DNA from 4 places in the Nesterenkonia sp. HG001 genome. Region 4 is predicted to be linked to each of the others. Evidence: riboswitches for the same ligand, from Rfam matches in the RefSeq annotation. Region 4 holds a riboswitch; each other region holds the start of a gene.

Region 1 (4,753 bases), 320 kb from region 4:
TGGACGAAGGTGACCAGGGCGATCATCAGCACGATGGCGACCATCATCACGGCGGTCTCGTAGCGGTAGTAGCCGTAGCGGATGGCGAAGTCGCCGATGCCTCCGCCGCCGACCAGCCCGACCATGGCCGAGTAGGAGATGAAGCTGACGGTGGTGATGGTGATCGAGCCGATGATCGCCGGCTTGGCGTCGACCAGCAGCACGTTGCGGATGATCTGGCCGCGCGTGGCTCCCATGGCACGGGAGGCCTCCACGGCCCCGGAGCCGAGCTGAGTGATGTTCTGCTCCACCAGCCGGGCGAAGTACGGGATGGCGTTGATGGTCAGCGGGACGATCGCCGCCGCGGTGCCCACGGTGGTGCCCACGATCAGCCGCGTGAAGGGGATGATCGCGATCAGCAGGATCAGGAACGGGAAGGACCGAACCATGTTGACGATTCCGCTGACCACCGCGTGGGTGCGCGGCGTCGGGGCGATACCGCCGGGAGCGTGGAGAAAGAGCCAGATCCCCAGCGGGGTGCCGAAGAGCACCGCCAGCGGGATGGCCACGCCGATCATGACGAAGGTCTCCAGCATGGCCTGGACCAGCTCGGGCTGCAGCTCGATGAGGCGTTCCATCAGCGGGGACCCCCTTCGGACGAGGCTGTCGCGGCGACCAGCCCGGAGGCGGTCCTGGCTTCCTGCCCGGACGCCGGCGGATCAGCGCCAGGTCCCTGGTCGGCACCTTGATCGGCGCCTGGGTCAGCAGCGGGCAGCTCGGAGCCGGCGCGCACGCCGCCGCCCCGACGGTCCACGGAGATCCCGTCGCTGACCAGGTAGCGACCGATGGAGGTCCGCGGGGCGAAGCCCTCACGCCGCAGCTCGGCGGCGTGGAACTGCTCGACCACTCGGCCGGACTCCATGACCGCAACGTGGTCGGCCAGGGCCTTGATGACCTCCATCTCATGGGTCACGATGACCACGGTGATGCCGAGCTCGCGGTTCACATCGGCGAGGTACTGCAGCACGGTGGCCGTGGTGATGGGGTCCAGGGCCGAGGTGGGCTCGTCGCAGAGCAGCACCTCCGGGCGGGTGGCCAGCGCGCGGGCGATGGCCACGCGCTGCTTCTGCCCGCCGGAGAGCTGTGCGGGGTAGACCTTCGCCTTCTCGGTGATGTCGACGATCTCCAGCGCCTCCGCGGCGCGCTCTCGACGCACCCTGCGGTCCCTCTCCCCCGCGAACTTCAGGGAGAGCTCCACGTTCTGCGCGACGGTCAGGTTGTTCACGAGGTTGAAGCCCTGGAAGATCATGCCGATCTGGTGACGAGCGCGGCGCAGCGCCTCGCCTCCGAGCCCGGTGAGCTCCGTGCCGCCCACGCGCACCTCCCCGGAGGTGGGGCGCTCGAGCAGGTTGATGTTGCGCAGCAGGGTGGACTTGCCGGCCCCGGAGAATCCGATGATGCCCTGGATGCTTCCGCGGGGGATCTCCAGGCTGACGTCGTCGACGGCATGGATGGGGTCCTTGCCCCGTGCGGCGGGGAAGGTCGTGGACACATGGCGCAGTGAGATCATCGGGCATTCTCCATCGTCTCTGGCGTTAGCACCGTTCCCCGGTCCGCGCCGTGATGGCGTGGCTGCTCGGGAGGTTGCTGCGACGTCGTCGAGCCAGATCTCTCAGTCGCTCTGGATGGTGTGGCGAGCACCAGACTACGCGCTGTCGATGAACACTCGTCAAATCTCATCGATAAGTTCATGTCACGAGGCGTAAGAATGTACGGACATCTGCGAGGTCACCGGATCTGCGACGGCGCGGGTCGCCGGTCCTGATGTCTCCATGTGTCACTCCCCGAACATCCCTTTGATCGTGCTGTGCTGCGCGCGTACCCTGGAGCGACGAAACCATCCCGAGCGGCCGAGAGATCTGGCTCGACGACGCCGCAGCAACCTTCGGATGTGCTCCGCCTCTCCCGGCGGACGCCTCAGAAAAGGTGCTACCGCCAGGGCCGATGGGAGTTGATCAGCCATGAGCACAGCACTGGCCACCGACGAGAGCCACCCGATCACCGTGGAGGCCGCCGTGCACCACACCACCGCCGACGCCGCAGCCCGCCGCGTGCCCACCAGCCTGGTCGGCATCGATCCGCTGGAGCTCCGTGAGGCCTTCGGCCACTTTCCCCAGGGGGTGGTCGTGGTGGCCGCAGAGGTGGACGGACGCCCTGAGGGCCTCGTCGCCTCCACGTTCACCGTCGGGGTGTCCCTGGAGCCGCCGCTGGTGACCGTGGCGGTGCAGCACAGCTCGACCACCTGGCCGAAGCTGGCCGGTGCCGGCGCCGAGCTGGGGATCTCCCTGGTAGGCCACGGGCAGTCCGCCCTGTGCCGGAAGATCGCCTCGAAGGACCGGGAGAACCGCTTCACCGGCCTCCGCGTGACCACCGGCGAGGGCGGTGCGGTCACCCTCGACGGCGCCCCGGTCACCTTCACCACCCGCATCCACGATCAGGTCCGCGCGGGTGATCACGACATCATCGTGCTCGAGCTGCTGGACCTCGCCGTGGAGGACCGGTCGCAGGCGCTGGTGTTCCATCAGAGCGAGTTCAAGGCCCTCGGTCCGCTCGACGCCGACGCCTGAGCCGCGGGCCGCACCGTGCCGCGCCTCTGCGGCTCCCCTCCTCCGGCGACGTCTCAGTGATGTCTCATACTGTGACATCGCCGTTGCCCAGGCGGCGCGGTTGTGCGTAGGGTTGAAACTGCCACCATCCCGAGCGGCTGAGAGATCTGGCTCGACGACGCCGCAGCAACCTTCGGATGTGCCGATCGGCCGTTTGTGCCCGGCGCATCAGAAAAGGTGCTACCGCCAGGATCGATGGGAGAGATATTCCTATGGGTTCCTCTGCACCCACACTCGCAGCACGCGAGTCTGACCTGCACACCTCGGCACACTCCGGCGGCACCGCCGTGCTGGACCGCCCCGCCGCCGCGCCCACCCACTCGCTGGACGTGCAGCTGCGTGGAGTGGGACGCAGCTTCGACGGCCGCACCGTGCTGCGCGACGTCGACCTGCACATCTCCCCCGGTGAGGTGGTCGCCATCCTGGGCGCCTCCGGCTGCGGGAAGTCCACCCTGCTGCGCGCCGTGGGCGGCCTCGACGCCGGCTTCTCCGGCGAGGTCGTCATCGACGGCGCCGGGGTGCACACCTATGACGAGCGGACCGCCGTCGGCTTCCAGGAGCCGCGCCTGCTGCCGTGGCGCTCGGTGCATCGCAACGTCTCACTGGGTCTGCCCCGCACGGTGTCCAAGGCGGAGGGCCGGGCCCGGGTGGACGAGCTGCTCGAGCTCGTCGGCCTGGCCGACCGTGCCCAGCTGCGCCCCCGGGAGATCTCCGGAGGGATGGCCCAACGCGCCTCGCTGGCCCGGGCCCTGGCCCGCCGCCCCGGAGTGCTGCTGCTCGACGAGCCCTTCGGCGCCCTGGACGCACTGACGCGCCTGAAGATGCAGGACCTGCTGCTCGACGTCCACGCCCAGACCGGCACCACGGTGCTGCTGGTGACCCACGACGTCGACGAGGCTCTGCAGCTCGCCGACCGCATCCTGCTGCTCGGCCCGGATCCCTCCGGCGTTGCCCGCGAGGGGGCCACCGTCTCGCGGCTGCTCACCGTTCCGGGCAGCCGCCCGCGAGATCGCGCCTCCGCCGAGCTGGCCGCCCTGCGCGGCGAGCTGCTCACCGGCCTCGGCGTCGACGCCCACGCCCACTGACCCCTGCCCCGAGCTCCGGGAGCCTCCGGAGATGACCCACGCTCGGCCGCACCAGTCCGGCCCCAGCCGGGTGGACCCTGCCGGGTCCGCCGGTCGGGAAGCGGACGGAGCGGCACCCGACACCGCACGAAAGGCCGCTTCATCACATGCCCAGTCTGACCAGCACCTCCCCCAGCCCTGCCCGCGCCACCATCGGCCGCACCTCCCGCGCTGCGGTCGCCGGCCTCGCCGTCACCCTGATGGCGGCCGGCTGCGTGGAGGGCGAGGGCTCCGGCGACGCCGCTGACGGCGAACTGGCGACCCTCAGCATCGACTTCGCCACCTACAACCCGCTCAGCCTGGTGATGATGGAGCACGGCTGGCTCGAGGAGGAGCTGGCTGATGCCGGCACCGAGGTCGAGTGGATCCAGTCCCACGGCTCCAACGACGCCAACGAGAAGCTGCGCGCCCAGGCCATCGACATCGGATCCACCGCCGGCTCTGCGGCGCTGCTGGCCCGGGCCAACGGCACCGAGATCCACACGATCCTCGTCGAGAACCAGCCCGAGTGGGCCGCGCTGGTCACCTCGCCGGATTCCGGGATCTCCTCGGTCGAGGATCTGGACGGCGCTTCCGTGGCCGCGACGCTGGGCACCGACCCCTACTTCTTCCTCGTCCAATCCCTGCAGGAGGCCGGCCTGGAGATCAGCGACGTCGACGTCCAGAACCTCCAGCACGCCGACGGACGGTCCGCCCTGGGCAACGGGGACGTCGACGCCTGGGCCGGTCTGGACCCGATCATGGCCGGCGCAGAGGCCGACGGCGAGGAGCTCTTCTACCGGAACGTGGACTTCAACACCTACAGCGTCATCAACGCCACCGAGCCCTTCATCGAGGATCACCCTGAGGTCGCCCAGACCGTCGTGGACGTCTACGAGCAGGCTCGGCAGTGGGCGCTGGAGAACCCCGAGGAGACCGCGGAGATCCTCGCCGAGTACGGCAACATCGATCAGGAGGTGGCCGAGACGGTCATCCAGGAGCGCT
Region 2 (4,753 bases), on a different contig from region 4:
CACGGGCGGCGATGGTCTCACTGAAGTGGTAGCCGGTCTCGAGGAACAGCACATCCACCCCGGGCAGCTGCTCGGCGACCAGCGCCGGCAGCACCGCGTCGGCCATGGAGCAGGCGACGGCGACGTCGGCGGTGGCGACGTTCCGAGCCACCCAGCCGATGATCTGCTCGGCAGGGGCGTCCCAGCCGAGCTCCTCGGCGCCGGCGGCGGCCAGCGCCCGCAGCTGCTGGTCGGTCTGGGGGTCAGTCGTGGCCGTCATGCCGGCTCGGCCTCCTTCTGCAGCTCGGACTCGTCCACGCGGTGACTCCATCGGGCGAAGGTCTCGCCCGTCTGGCGTCCTGCGAGATAGCGACGCACCAGCAGCTCCACATAGTCGACGAGCTCCTCGGCGGTGACCTTCAGTCCGCGCACGGTGCGCCCCAGGCCGGCCTCGTCGCGGTCCACGAAGGTGAGCCCGCCGCCGAGATGGACCTGGAACCCCGGGCTCGTGCCGCCGTCGCCGTCGGGCAGCAGCTGGCCCTTGAGCCCGATGTCGGCGGTCTGGATGCGGGCGCAGGAGTTGGGGCAGCCGTTGATGTGCAGGGTCAGCCGCACCGGCATCTGGTCGGCGACGTCGGCCAGGCGCTCCTCCAGGGCGTCGATGGTCCGAGCCGCGGTGGTCTTGGTCTCCACGATGGCCAGCTTGCAGAACTCGATGCCGGTGCAGGCGATGGTGGAGCGGCGGAAGACGCTCGGCCGGGGGTCCAGCCCCAGGTCGGCCAGCGCGGCGGAGGCGGCCTCGACCTCCTTCTCCGGGAGGTCGAGGACCACCAGCTTCTGGTGGGGGGTGGTGCGCAGCCGGTGGGAGCCGTGCTTCTCGAGCAGATCGGCCAGCTGGACCAGCAGCGTGCCGGAGACCCGACCCACCGTGGGGGTGATCCCGATGTAGAACTTCCCGTCCTTCTGCCGGTGGACGCCCACGTGGTCTCCCGGGGTGTCCGGGGCGGCGGGCGCCGGACCGTCGGTGAGACGCCGGCCGAGGTACTCGTCCTCGATGATCCGACGGAACTTCTCAGGACCCCATTCGGCCAGCAGGAACTTCAGCCGGGCCTTGTTCCGCAGCCGACGGAAGCCGTAGTCGCGGAAGGTCTGGGTGACGGCGTGCCAGACCTCGGCGGCCTCCTCCTGCCGGACGAAGACCCCCAGCCGCTCGGCCAGCCGGGCATTGGTGGAGAGTCCGCCCCCGACCCACAGGTCGTAGCCGGGGCCGTGGTCGGGGTGCACGACGCCGACCAGCGCGAAGTCGTTGATCTCATGGACGACGTCCTGGGAGGGGTGGCCGGTGATGGCCGACTTGTACTTGCGCGGCAGGTTCGCCAGCTCCGGGTCTCCGATGTAGAGCTGTGCGATCTCCTGGATGACCGGGGTGGGATCGATGATCTCGTCGGCGGCGATGCCGGCCACAGGAGACCCGAGGATCACCCGCGGGGTGTCCCCGCAGGCCTCGGTGGTGCCCAGGCCGACGGATTCGAGACGGCGCCAGATCTCCGGGACGTCCTCCACGGCGACCCAGTGCAGCTGGATGTTCTGCCGGTCGGTGACGTCGGCGGTGTCTCGGGCGAACTCCCGGGAGATCTCCCCGATGACCCGCAGCTGCTCGGTGGTCAGCGCGCCGCCGTCGATGCGCACCCGGAGCATGAAGTACTTGTCATCCACCTCTTCGGGCGGCAGCGAGTTGTGCGCGCCTGCCGGCACTCCCGGGCGGCGCTGGGTGTAGAGACCCCACCAGCGGAAGCGGCCGCGCAGGTCGTCCTGGTCGATGGAGTCGAAGCCCTGCTTCGAGTAGATCGTCTCGATGCGCTCGCGGACGTTCAATCCGTTGTCGTCCTGTTTGAACTCTTCGTTGTGGTTCAGCGGCTCGGTGCCATCGATCTTCCACTGTCCGTTCGGGCGCTTCTGCGGCCGGCGAGTGGACACGGCAGACACATCGGTGCTCATGCTCCTCCATCGGTTCTGGCGTGAGCACCCGGCTCTCCCGGGTTGCTGCGGCGTCGTGGAGCCAGATCTCTCGGCCGCTCTGGATGGTCGGTGGTGAGCACCACGCTACTGCACGTCAGGGCACAGGAGAAGATAAGACGTCATATGCCGTCATCTATGTTCATGTGTTCATTCAGGATTGCGCGGTGGTCGCGACGGAGCCGCGGACGCGCTGCCGATCCCGTCGAGTGGGGGATTCGCTACCGCTTTCAGGCGAAATCGGCGCCATAGCGGCAGTGGATCCCCCACTCGATGAGAGGCGGAGGTGCTCAGGCGTCGTCGAGCCCTTGCTCCTCGAGCCACTGGGCGGCGACGTCCGCGGCCGCGGCCTGGTCATCGACGCTGACGGCGTTGAGTCCGTTGAGCTCCTCCTGGGTCAGCTCCGCGTTGACCTCCTCGATCAGCGCAGCCGCCTCCTCATCCACGGCCTCCGAGACCAGGGGGACGATGTTCTGCGGAAGCACCAGATCCTCAGGGTCCTCCAGCATGACCAGGTCATTGGCCTCGATGGCGGGATCGGCGCTGTAGATGTCGGCCACCTGCACGTCGCCGTCCAGCAGCGCCTGCACGGTCAACGGCCCTCCGGAGTCCTCCACCGGCACCAGGGTGACCTCCACCCCGTAGACCTCCTGCAGGCCGTCCGGCCCGTAGGGCCGGGTCTCGAACTCGGAGTTCGCCGCGATCCGCAGCTCCTCCTCGACCCCGGCCAGATCCCCCACGCTGCTGAGCCCATGCTCCTGGGCGAAATCCTCGGTGACCACGAAGCTGTCCTGATCGGTGGCCTCGGCAGGCGCCAGCGCGGTGATCCCCTCCGGCAGGCCCTCCTCGAGACCGCTCAGGATGCTCTCCAGGTCCGCGGCCTCCGACTCCGAGTCCACATACTGCAGCAGGTTCCCGGCGTACTCGGGGAAGACGTCGATGTCCCCGGCCTCCAGCTCCGGCATGTAGACCTCCCGCTGGCCGATGTCGAACTGCCGGTCCACCTCGTGGCCGGCCGCCTCCAGACGCTGGGCGTACAGCTCCGCGATGATCGTGTTCGAGTAGTACTGCTGGGAGCCGACGACGATCGGGCCCCCTTCTCCCCCGCCGTCGTCGCCACCCCCGCCCTCCGCCAGCGGATCATCCGCTGCACAGGCGGTCAGACCGAGAGCGGCCACGCCGACCAAGGAGAGGGCGAGACGCACACGAACGGTGCGAGGGCCGGAAGATTCACTGATGGGGCTGGGCACGGGGACCATCCTCTCCTGAGGCTCAGACGATCCCGGGGATCCTCCTGAGCGTCCGCTGGGCGATGACGAACATGGCGTCGACCAGGACCGCCACGGCGATGACCATGAGCGACGCTCCCAGCATCATGGCATAGTCATGGTTGCGCAGGCCCAGGAACAGCGGCCGGCCCAGGCCCCCGGCACCCACGTAAGCGGCCAGCGTGGCTGTGGCGATGACCTGGAGCGTCGCCAGGCGGATGCCGCCGAGGATCATCCTCAACCCCAGCGGCACCTCGACCGTGGTCAGCACCTGCCAGGGACTCAACCCCTGTGCGCGGGCCGCGTCGACCACCCGCCGATCCACTGCTTCCACCCCGGAGTATGCCCCTGCGATGATCGAGGGCACCGCGAGCACCACGAAGGCGATCATCGGCGCTGTGAGTCCGATGCCCACCGCCAGTGCGGCCAGCGTGATCAGCCCCAGAGTGGGCAGCGCGCGTGCGGCTCCGGTGGAGAGCACCGCCACGGCACGCCCCCGGCCCGTATGGCCGATGATCAGGCCCGCCGGCAGAGCCACCAGCACCGAGAGTCCGACCGCGATCAGGGTGTACCAGAGGTGTTCGGCCGTGCGCGCCCCGAGCCCGCCAGGACCGGCCCAGGCTTCGGCGCTGAGCACCCAGTGGAGCGCTTCGACGAGCTGGTTCATGCCGCACCTGCCCGGCTCCGGGGGCGCTGCCAGGGCATGACCAGCCGACCCAGCGCCACCAGCAACAGGTCCACGACGACGGCGAGCAGCACCGTCATCACGATGCCCGCCACGATCGAGGGCACGATGCCGCGCTGAAACCCGTCGGTGAACAGCGATCCGAGGCTGGTCACCCCCAGCACCGCGGACACGCTGACCATACTGATGGTGCTCACCGACACCACCCGGAGCCCGGCGAGCAGCGCCGGCCCGGCCAACGGAAGCTCCACGGTGAGGAACCCGCCCCACCGGGAGTGGCCCACCGCCGTGGCGGCCAGCCGGACGTCCTCGGACACGGCAGCGAAGGCGTCCGCAGAGGAACGGGCCATCAGGGCCAGGCCGAAGAGGGTGAGGGCGACGATGACGTTCAGGCTGTCACGGACACCGGTACCGATCAGGATCGGCAGGACGATGAACAGCGGCAGGGACGGGATCGCGTAGAGCAGCCCCACCGAGCCGAGAAGCGGCTCACGGAGCCGCCCGAGCCGATCGGCGAGTCGCCCCACCGGCAGGGAGATCAGGAACGCGGCCGCCACGGCAGGAAGACTGAGCAGAAGGTGGTCCGCGGTCAGGCCGAGGATGCGTGGCAGGTTCGCCAGGATCCACTCCATCAGTGCTCTCCGGGCAGATGACCCAGGCTCTCGGCGCCAGCGGCTCCGTCGATCAGTCCCACCGGCCGCCCGACTCCGTCGGTGACGGTCCACCCGCCATCGGCGCGGGGTGAGGCATGGAGGCGACGCCGGCCCTCCTCCAGACCCAGGAAGCGCGAGACGAAGGCGTCGGC
Region 3 (4,753 bases), on a different contig from region 4:
CCCGGACGACCTTCTCAGCCATGTCGACTTCCTCTGCAGTCAGGTCATCAGTGGCGTCCATGGCGTCGCCCCCACTGTGGATGTTCGAGTTCCGGCGGATCCAGACCCGCTGGCCCTCCGCAGGGACCATGCTCTCCGTGAACCCCTGCTCAGCCATCACCGACCGGCTGATGTCATCCAGCGGAACATCCCAATGCACCGGGTTCTCCAACACCGCACGGGCGATGTTCTTGTGCGCCACGAGGTCGGTCACCGTGTTCTCCCCATCACCGTCGACATGAGCCGGGATGCGTCGCGTGGCGGCCACCACCTTGCCGTGCACCAGGAGCACCCGGTGCTCTACACCGGGCACGAACTCCTCCACCAGCACGCCCTCCGCAGCTGCGCCGACGGCGCTGAACGCCTCGCGGAAGGCGGCGCTGTCACGAAGGTCAAGGTGGACCAGTTCGCCTTCACCTCCGTCGCTGGGCTTGATGACCACCGGCAGGCGGGGCTCGGCCCACTGCCAGGCCAGCTCAACATCCCGGGCTGAGAACACGGCGTTGTGCGGCGCCGGGACGTTGTAGGTGCGGAGCAGACGGCTCGCGACGTCCTTGTGCAACGTGCAGCGGCGGGCCAGCGAATTGTTGATGTTGGAGCGGGCGGCGTCGAACCAGATGCGCCGGCCCTTCCACCGCATGGTCAGTCTGCTCTTCTCATCCGGCGCGATCTCAATGTCCCGAGCGAGAGCTTCCTGGGCGATGAGCGCATTGGTCAGACCGTGGGCGATGCCCAGAGACTTCAGGTGCTTGCGAGTGGATGTGAGGTCCATGTGCTTCTTCCGGTCCGGCGTTCACAGGGCAACCCCACGGGTGGAGTGCCGTGGGGGTCTTCACTGACTCTACTGCCCCTCGTCCGCAGCGAAGTGGCGCTCAGGAGGCGGAGGAGGAGACCTGCACCTGGACCGGCACCGGGTTGCGGAAGATGTCCATCACCGGGCAGTGCTCGTCCACAGTCCGCTGCAGCTCCACATAGCGTTCCGAGCTCTCCGGGCCGGTGAGCGAGACGTTCAGCCGGACCTCGGAGAACCCAGGCCGGACCTCGTCGGCTCCTCCGAGGAGACCTCGGACGTCGAGGTCACCCTCAGCCTCGATGCTGATGTCCTCCAGCTCGATCCCCAGCTGCTGGGCGTAGAGCCGGTAGATCACGACCTGGCAGGAGATGAGCCCGGCCAGGGCGGCCTCCACCGGGCTGGTGCCGGCATCGTCGCCGGCGAGCGCGGCCGGCTCGTCGAGGACGAGCTCATGCCGCCCGGAGGTGATCCGAGTCGCGACCGATCCGATGCCCTCCCCACGGGTACGGAACACCAGCCCCGCTTGTGCCGGGTCCTGGTCGATGCGGCTGCTCCAGTCGCGTCCGGCCTTCTCCAGGCGCTGGGCGCGGTCCTGGGCCTCCTGCTGCGTGTCGGTGTCGATGCTGGCGTACTGAGTCATGCGCTGGCCTCTCGATCTGCCTCGCGCCGCATCCGCCGCGGCGCTCTCCTGACGCCGGCCGGGGACCCGGCGGCGTCGAATCCTCCCCTGGGGGCACCCCCGGTGCAGAGTGAGGGTTGCCGCCCCGCCGGCCAGGTCCGTAATGGCGGGTGCTCGCGATTCCTTCTCGAGCATCTCTGCCGCCGCTCCCCGGTGCAACGGTGACGTCACAGGGCGTCATCGGCCGCGGCCTCCGATGCATCGATTGGGCGATGTGATCGCTTTTGGACGCCGATTCGGGCCTCAGAAGCGTGCAAATCGCCCAATCGATGAAGTGGACGGGCTGGGGCACCTGGCGGCGGGCGGCGGAACTCGTCAGGTCCCCACGTAGGCGGCCAGGTGCTGCCCGGTCAGCGTGGCCCCGGCCCCACGAGCCGACTCCACCAGCTCCGCGGGAGTGCCTTCGAAGACCACCCGGCCGCCGTCGTGACCGGCCCCGGGGCCCAGATCGATGATCCAGTCCGCGTGGGCCATCACCGCCTGATGGTGCTCGATCACGATCACCGTGCGGCCGGCGTCCACCAGCCGGTCCAGCAGCCGCAGCAGCTGCTCCACATCGGCCAGGTGCAGCCCGGTGGTGGGCTCGTCCAGGATGAAGGTGCCGCCGTCGTCGCCCATGTGGACCGCCAGCTTGAGCCGCTGCCGCTCTCCTCCGGAGAGGGAGTTCAGCGGCTGCCCCACGGTCAGGTACCCCAGTCCGACGTCAGAGAGGCGCTGCAGGATCTTCCCCGCCGCGGGGATCCGGGACTCCCCCGCAGAGAAGAACTCCAGAGCCTCGTCCACGGAGAGGTACAGCACCTCGCTGATGTTCTTCCCGCCCAGGGTGAAGTCCAGCACCGCGGCCTGGAACCGGCGACCCTCGCACTCCTCGCAAGGTGTCTCCACCGTCTCCATCACGCCCAGCTCCGTGAAGACCACCCCGGCACCCTTGCAGGTGGGGCAGGCACCCTCGGAGTTCGCGCTGAACAGCGCCGGCTTGACCCCGTTGGCCTTCGCGAAGGCCTTCCGGATGGGGTCCAGCAGCCCTGTGTAGGTGGCCGGGTTGGAGCGTCGCGACCCCTTGATGCCGGCCTGGTCCACCACCACGACGCCGTCCAGCCCGGCGACGTTGCCATGGATCAGCGAGGTCTTCCCGGACCCGGCCACCCCGGTGACCACGGTGAGCACGCCGGTAGGGATGTCGACATCGACCCCGGTGAGGTTGTTCTGCCTCGCTCCGCGGACCTCGATGACGCCGTCACGCGTCCGCCCGGCCTCCTTGAGGCGGGCGCGGTCGTCGAAGTGATCCCCGGTCAGGGTCCCGGCGGTGCGCAGTCCGGCGAGATCGCCGGCATAGACCACCTCCCCGCCCCCGGATCCGGCCAATGGGCCGAGGTCGATGATGTGGTCCGCCACCGCGATCGTCTCGGGCTTGTGCTCCACCACCAGGACCGTGTTTCCCTTGTCCCGCAGGCGCAGCAGCAGGTCGTTCATCCGAGCGATGTCATGCGGGTGCAGCCCGATGGTGGGCTCGTCGAAGACGTAGGTGACATCGGTCAGCGCCGATCCCAGGTGTCGGATCATCTTGGTGCGCTGGGCCTCGCCCCCGGAGAGCGTGCCGGCGGGCCGATCCAGGCTCAGATAGCCCAGCCCGATCTCCACGAAGGAGTCCAGGGTCTCCCCCAGGGTGGTCAGCAGCGGACCGACGGAGGGCTCCTCGAGCCCGCGGACCCAGGCGGCGAGGTCAGAGATCTGCATGGCGCAGGCCTCGGCGATGCTGATCCCGGCGATCGTCGAGGAACGGGCCGTAGCAGTGAGCCGAGTGCCCTCGCACTCGGGGCAGGGGGTGAAGGTGACCACCCGGTCCACGAAACGGCGGATATGCGGCTGCATGGCCTCACGGTCCTTGGACAGCATCGACTTCCGGATCTTGGGTATCAGCCCCTCATAGGTGAGATTGATCCCCTCGACCTTGATCTTGATCGGCTCCTGACGGAGCAGGATCTCCTGCTCCTCCGCGGTGTACTCCCGGATCGGCTTGTCGAGATCGAGCCCGCTGCCGCGGAAGAGCCGTCCCTGCCAGCCGTCCATGCTGAACCCCGGAACCGTGAGCGCACCCTCGGAGAGTGACTTCGTGTCGTCATAGAGGGCGGTGAGGTCGAAGTCGCTGACCGTGCCCCTCCCCTCGCACGTCGGACACATCCCGCCGGTGATGGTGAAGTCCCGACGCTCCTTGACCTTCTTGCCGTCCTTCTCGAAAGTCACCGCCCCGGCGCCGCTGATCGAGGCCACGTTGAAGGAGAAGGCCTGTGGGGAGCCGATGTGCGGCTCCCCGAGTCGGCTGAACAGGATCCGCAGCATCGTGTTCGCGTCAGTGGCGGTGCCGACGGTGGACCGCGGATTCGCCCCCATGCGCTCCTGGTCCACGATGATCGCGGTGGTCAGCCCAGCGAGGTGGTCGACGTCAGGGCGTCCCTGGCTGGGCATGAAGCCCTGCAGGAACGCACTGTAGGTCTCGTTGATCATCCTGCGGGACTCGGCGGCGATCGTGCCGAAGACCAGCGAGCTCTTCCCGGAGCCGGAGACCCCGGTGAAGACGGTGAGCCGCCGTTTGGGGATCTCCACGCTGATGTCCCGCAGATTGTTCTCCCGGGCGCCGGTGACGCGGATGAGGTCATGGGCATCGGCGGGCGGGAGGCCGGCGTCGTCGTCGGTGCCGGCTGGGCGGGCGGCGGCTTCGCCGGCGCGGGAGGGCTGATCGGTGGAGGTCGACGTCGTCATGGGGTCTCCTGGGCAGTGGGGCACGAGCGAGCGGGGCGGAGGCGCCTCACAGCGCCCGCGAGGCAGGTGCCATGGAGTCTAGTGCGGGCCGGTGACGTCTCCGCCAGATCCGGGGGCCCGCCCCAGCGCAGTGTTGAGCCGGGCGGCCTGCCGCATCAGGTGGTTCCGCTCCGGAAGGCTCCCCGCCTTCTCCGCGGCCTCGGCGTACAGCCGGGCGGCACTCACCCGATCCCCGGCACGCTCATGCAGATGGGCAGCGGCGGCGGCATAGCGGGGAAGGGCGGCGTCCAGCTCCCCGAGCGCCTCCAGCCCGGCCCACGGATCGGCGGCCTCCCCCAGGGCGACCGCCCGATTGAGCCGAGCGATCGGGCTGTCCGTCAGCCGGACCAGTTCGTCGTACCACTCGACGATCTGGACCCAGTCGGTCTCCTCCACGCTCTGCGCGTCGGCGTGGAGCGCCGCGATCGCGGCCTGCGCCTGGA
Region 4 (4,753 bases):
TCCTCACCCGCCGCTGACATCAGCTTCGTCTCCCAGTACCGATGGGGCCTGCTCCTCATCGGCTACTGGGCCCTGGTGCTGGTGGTCCTCGTCGTCGCACTCGCCACCGTCCACGGCTCCGGCGTGTCCCCCTCGCCGCAGGACACTACTGCCCACGAGCAGGCACGCAGCGGCGACGCCCACGCCGAGGAGCCTGGCGGCGGCGCCCGGCTCCGCAAGGAGGCCCTGGAAAATCCGCTGCCGGGAGGCGGGGCCCCCTTCTCCGACGGTGAGGGCCTGATCGTCGGCGAGGACATCACTCCCGGGGCCTACCGCCAGGCCCCGGGCTCCGGCTCCGAGGATGCGACGTGCTTCTATGTGATCTATGCCGACCGCTCCGACCCCACTGTGGTCCGCACCGGCGCCAAGGAGCGCGGCATCGCGGTCCTCGAGGAGGGCACCGTCTTCGACTCCGTCGACTGCGGCGACTGGCTCCCGCTGGAGGAGACCTACCCGGATTCTGCGGCCACCGAGTTCGGCACCGGCATGTACGTGGTCGGCGGGCACATCGAGCCCGGCGACTACGAGCTGACCTGGGACCTGGAGACGTCGTTCTGCTGGTGGGACATCTTCGGAGACATCCGAAGCGGCGTGGAACCGACGGAGTCCGACGTCGTGCCCCAGGAGGATCCGGCGTTCGGAGAGCCCCTGCAGATCACCCTCGACGCGCGCGAGCATCTGGTCTTCAACACCGAGACCTGCGGAACCTGGACCAAGGTCGGCTGACCTCTCCACATCCCGCCTCCCCCGCCTGCTGGCTCCCGCTCACCCTGGAGATTCCGGACTGATCAGGACTTCTCCTGGAGCGTGGGCCTACTACACTGTGTAGAAGAACGTTCGGCCGGGCCTCCGCCCGGAGGGATCCTTCAGGCGTTCCGGCCGACCCTCGATGGAGGACAGCACGTCCTCCCGACCTGACACCAAGGAGCCTCATGCCCCGCATCACCGTCGGGCTGGGCGGGATCCTCATCCTGCTCGGCATCATCGCCTACGCCGCCACGTCCTTCGCCAGTGTGACCGCTCTGATCCCGGCCTTCCTGGGCCTGGTGCTGCTGGTGAGCGGCCTGATCAGCTTCAAGAACGCGAAGATCGGCATCCACATCGCCCTGGTGGTGGCGCTGTTGGGCGCCATCGGCACCTCCATGAACGTGATGCAGCTGGGCGCGCTGTTCGCCGGCGACGCCGAGCGGCCTGCCGCGGTCATCGTCAGCACCGTCACCTTCGTGCTGCTGATCGTCTACATCGTCGTCGGAGTGCGCTCCTTCATCCGTGCCCGGCGATGGAAGAACACCGAAGCCTGAGCCTCATCCTGCAGCGCGCAACGCGTCCAGCGCCGCCGCAGCGGGCCGCTCCGAGAACCTCGGGGCGGCCCGCTGGCGTCTCGGCGGACGTCGTCGAGGTCCCGGTTCAGCCGGCACTGCCGGAGCAGTCGAGACGCCCGGGCTCCATCTCGATCTCCTCGGAGTCCGTCAGCCCGGCGAACTCCGAGCCCAGCACGAGGTCGACGCTGTAGCCGTCACGATCATCGAGGTCGACCAGCGCCCCCGGAAGGTGCTGCTGCAGCGTGTAGGCCTGCCGCAGACCCCGTTCGCCGGCGCGGAGGATGGCCTGGAAGCCGGTGTCCGCGAAGTAGTCGTTGTCCACGGAGGCCACCCGGAACTCGCGGTCGGCAAGCTCCTCGGCGACGTCGCCGGCGAGTCCGGGCTCATTGGTGGAGTTGAGCACGATCACCGGCACCCGCTCGGGCACCACCGGGGACAATGTGCCGGTGGGGCAGTCCTCGCCGGCCGGGATCGAACCGCCGCCGATGAGGTCCACGTCGATGGTGCCGTCGATCATCAGCCAGCTGCCAGCGGTGATCGCACCCAGGACTCCGATGGTGCCTGTCGCGACGGCGATCTTCTGCCGCCGGGTCGCCGGCGCCGGGGAGCTGCTCATGGGTCCATCCTATTTCGGGAGGGCCTCTGCCCGCGTCAGGGCAGCGCCGGTTCGCAGTCCAGGTCCGCGGCGAAGAGCCCGACGCCGTCCGCCTCCGCCTGCTCCCAGGCCAGCTCCACCGCGGCGAGGAACCGATCATTGGGCGGATAGTGCACCGGCGCGCCGTAGCCGGCTCGTGCCATCTGCACGTTGAGCAGCACCTCATCCGCCCACACTCCGGCCAGCATCCGATCGTAGCGATCGGTACGCTCCTGGTCGTACTCCAGGAAGACCTCGTCCCCCGGCGACACCAGGGTCTCCATGTGGGCGGAGGACTCCGGTCCCAGGCACTCGACCGGCTCCGTGGGGTGGACGGACTCAGGTGTGTCGATGTTGAGCAGCCGGATCCGCTCGTCCTGGCCGTCGAGCTCCACGATGAGGGTGTCGCCGTCGACCACGCGCACCAGGGTGCCCGCCTCGGCACCCTCCGGGCGCTCCTGCGGCTCCTCCGCTCCGAGCCCCTGGAGCCAGCTGATCACGGCGCCGATGAGGATGACCCCGAGCACGGCCAGCAGCCACCACAGGAGGCCCTGACTCCCTCCGCCACGACGCCCGCCGCGGCGACGCCCTCCGCCACGTCGCGCGCCGCGGGGAGCTGTGCGCAGCGACCGGCGCACGGTCTTGCGTGCGTTGCGGCGCATCGCATTCTTCAGATACCGATCGGGCATGCGCTCCACCTTATCCGGCGCCGCTGACGCGACGGAGGGCTGGCCGCAGATCGCCCTGAGCAGCGGCGAGCAGAGCCTCGCCGCCCCTGCTCCACCTGCGCGCGGGGGTTGCCGCGTCGCCACCTCATCCGCGAGTGCTCAATATGTTCATATATCGTCATTGTTCCCGTCGCAGGTTTCCGACCCGGCGTCCCCGTGCTAACGTCACAGGCACAGATGGATCACGAGAACCGGTCACAACAGCTCTGGCTTGGCCGGTCGGCAACCCTTTCCCGCGTGACGGGGTGCCCCAGATGACGATCCGGCCGCACCGGCCATCTTCACTGAGATGGCTTTATCTTCAGCGGCAAGCACGGCGCAGGGGAAGCCTCCCTGTGGCGCCTCATGAACGATGATGAACGCCAACACGGAGGACTCTCCATGCCTGTCTCGACGCCTTCTCCGGGCGCCGTCCGTCCGACGCCGCCTGCGACGTCGGACCCTTCCCACACCACATCCGTCCTGGTCCAGCGCACTCGGCGGAGATCGCTGATCTCCTTCGAGGTCTTCCCGCCACGCCCCGCCACCGCGGGCCGGGATCCCTGGCGCAGCATCGAGCTGATGGCCGAGGCCGCCCCGGACTACTTCTCCGTCACCCACGGGCACAACCAGCCCGAGGGCGCGAACGTGGAGGTCATCCGCCACCTGCTGCGCACCACGCCCTCACCGGTGATGGCGCATCTGATCTGCGCGGGCAGCACCTCCTCCCAGCTCCGCGGCTCCATCACCGAGCTGCTGGACCTGGGGGTCCGGGACATCCTCGCGCTGCGCGGCGACCCACCCGACGGCGGCAAGGAATGGATCCACCAGCCCGGAGGCCTGAACCGTGCCGCCGAGGTCGTTGGGCTGGTCCGCGAGGTCGAGCAGGAGCGGCTGTCCCCGCCTGAGGGGCCCGGAGCTCGGCCGGTCTCGGTCTCGGTGGCCGCGTATCCACCCTCCGGCACGGACCGGGATCATGCCGCCGACCTCCACGCCCTCTGGGAGAAGCAGGAGGCCGGCGCAGACTACGCCGTCACCCAGGTCTTCTACGATCCGGAGGACTACGCGCAGCTGGTGGACTCGGCCCGCTCCCAGGGCATCCACCTGCCGATCGTCGCCGGCATCGCTCCGCTGACCAGCCCTAGGCGCCTGCGCCGGCTGGAGGAGATCACCGGGGTTCCGGTCCCCCGGCACCTGGTGGACTACCTGGACGTCGAGGACGCGGCCGAACGTCGCCGTCGCGGGGTCGCCGCCACGCTGAACCTGATCGACACGGTGCTGGAGCTCGGCTGCCCGGGGCTGCACCTGTTCACTTTCAACCAGCACCCCCCGGCGCTGGCGATCCTGGACCATCTCAGGATCCGCGACGCGGCCCGCCGACAGCGCAACGGCTTCGACGCAAGCTGAGCGAGGCACCGCAGCACCTCCGGCCGGAGAAGACCCGGCCGCACCCGGGCTCCGCGACGCCGGGGCCACGCTCCCCCAGCCGGCACAGTGCTGCCCAGCCACCCCGCCAGGCGTCCGTCCTGACATCCCCTCCTCACATCCCGCCCAGGCACGACCTGCCCTGACACATCGACAAGGAGTCACCATGACCACCGCACCGCCCACCCACGCACTGCCCCCCACCGTGCTCGGCTATCCGCGCATCGGTCCCGACCGTGAGATCAAGAAGGCCCTGGAGGCCCACTGGGGCGGCGGAGACGTCGCCGCACTGATCGAGGCGATCACCTCCCACCGCCGCCGCACCCTGGACCACCTGGTGGGTCTGGGCCTGGAGGAGGAGTCCGCGGTCCCCGCCGACGGCGCCGTCATCGACCAGGTCCTCGACGCCTCGGTCCTGCTGGGCCTGGTCCCCCGCCGCTTCCGCGACGCCGGATTCGCCGCCGTCGCCCCTGACGCCCCGGAGGGCCTGACGCTGATCTCGGCGCTGGCCCGCGGGACCTCCGAGGTGGAGCCGCTGGAGCTGACCAAGTGGTTCGACACCAACTACCACTACTACGTCCCGGAGATCGAGGCCGACGTCGCGTTCGCCCCGCAGGCCGCGGCCC

Evidence for each region. Region 4 has a riboswitch for S-adenosylmethionine ahead of ODE13_RS09210 (methylenetetrahydrofolate reductase). Riboswitches for the same ligand answer to the same signal wherever they lie in the genome.
Region 1: it holds a riboswitch for S-adenosylmethionine, as region 4 does, so the genes downstream of both, ODE13_RS07790 (ABC transporter ATP-binding protein) here and ODE13_RS09210 (methylenetetrahydrofolate reductase) in region 4, are expected to answer to the same signal.
Region 2: it holds a riboswitch for S-adenosylmethionine, as region 4 does, so the genes downstream of both, ODE13_RS01975 (nitrite/sulfite reductase) here and ODE13_RS09210 (methylenetetrahydrofolate reductase) in region 4, are expected to answer to the same signal.
Region 3: it holds a riboswitch for S-adenosylmethionine, as region 4 does, so the genes downstream of both, ODE13_RS16500 (OsmC family protein) here and ODE13_RS09210 (methylenetetrahydrofolate reductase) in region 4, are expected to answer to the same signal.

Annotation. Positions count from the first base shown of each region.
Region 1 is NZ_JAOSZD010000004.1:31,131-35,883, reverse strand. Features, by position in the region: gene ODE13_RS07805 (methionine ABC transporter permease) at 1-617, opposite strand, end outside; gene ODE13_RS07800 (methionine ABC transporter ATP-binding protein) at 617-1,549, opposite strand; SAM riboswitch class I at 1,557-1,671, opposite strand; SAM riboswitch class I at 1,874-1,990, shown strand; gene ODE13_RS07795 (flavin reductase family protein) at 2,001-2,606, shown strand; SAM riboswitch class I at 2,728-2,847, shown strand; gene ODE13_RS07790 (ABC transporter ATP-binding protein) at 2,858-3,730, shown strand; gene ODE13_RS07785 (aliphatic sulfonate ABC transporter substrate-binding protein) at 3,877-4,753, shown strand, end outside.
Region 2 is NZ_JAOSZD010000001.1:448,964-453,716, forward strand. Features, by position in the region: gene ODE13_RS01970 (phosphoadenylyl-sulfate reductase) at 1-259, opposite strand, end outside; gene ODE13_RS01975 (nitrite/sulfite reductase) at 256-1,977, opposite strand; SAM riboswitch class I at 1,981-2,067, opposite strand; gene ODE13_RS01980 (ABC transporter substrate-binding protein) at 2,286-3,245, opposite strand; gene ODE13_RS01985 (ABC transporter permease) at 3,268-3,930, opposite strand; gene ODE13_RS01990 (ABC transporter permease) at 3,927-4,580, opposite strand; gene ODE13_RS01995 (ABC transporter ATP-binding protein) at 4,580-4,753, opposite strand, start outside.
Region 3 is NZ_JAOSZD010000014.1:25,368-30,120, forward strand. Features, by position in the region: gene ODE13_RS16495 (hypothetical protein) at 1-811, opposite strand, end outside; gene ODE13_RS16500 (OsmC family protein) at 912-1,472, opposite strand; SAM riboswitch class IV at 1,513-1,633, opposite strand; gene ODE13_RS16505 (excinuclease ABC subunit UvrA) at 1,827-4,271, opposite strand; gene ODE13_RS16510 (RNA polymerase sigma factor) at 4,350-4,753, opposite strand, start outside.
Region 4 is NZ_JAOSZD010000004.1:350,228-354,980, reverse strand. Features, by position in the region: gene ODE13_RS09230 (hypothetical protein) at 1-765, shown strand, start outside; gene ODE13_RS09225 (hypothetical protein) at 972-1,340, shown strand; gene ODE13_RS09220 (LytR C-terminal domain-containing protein) at 1,447-1,977, opposite strand; gene ODE13_RS09215 (thermonuclease family protein) at 2,013-2,684, opposite strand; SAM riboswitch class IV at 2,904-3,043, shown strand; gene ODE13_RS09210 (methylenetetrahydrofolate reductase) at 3,105-4,109, shown strand; gene metE (5-methyltetrahydropteroyltriglutamate--homocysteine S-methyltransferase) at 4,294-4,753, shown strand, end outside.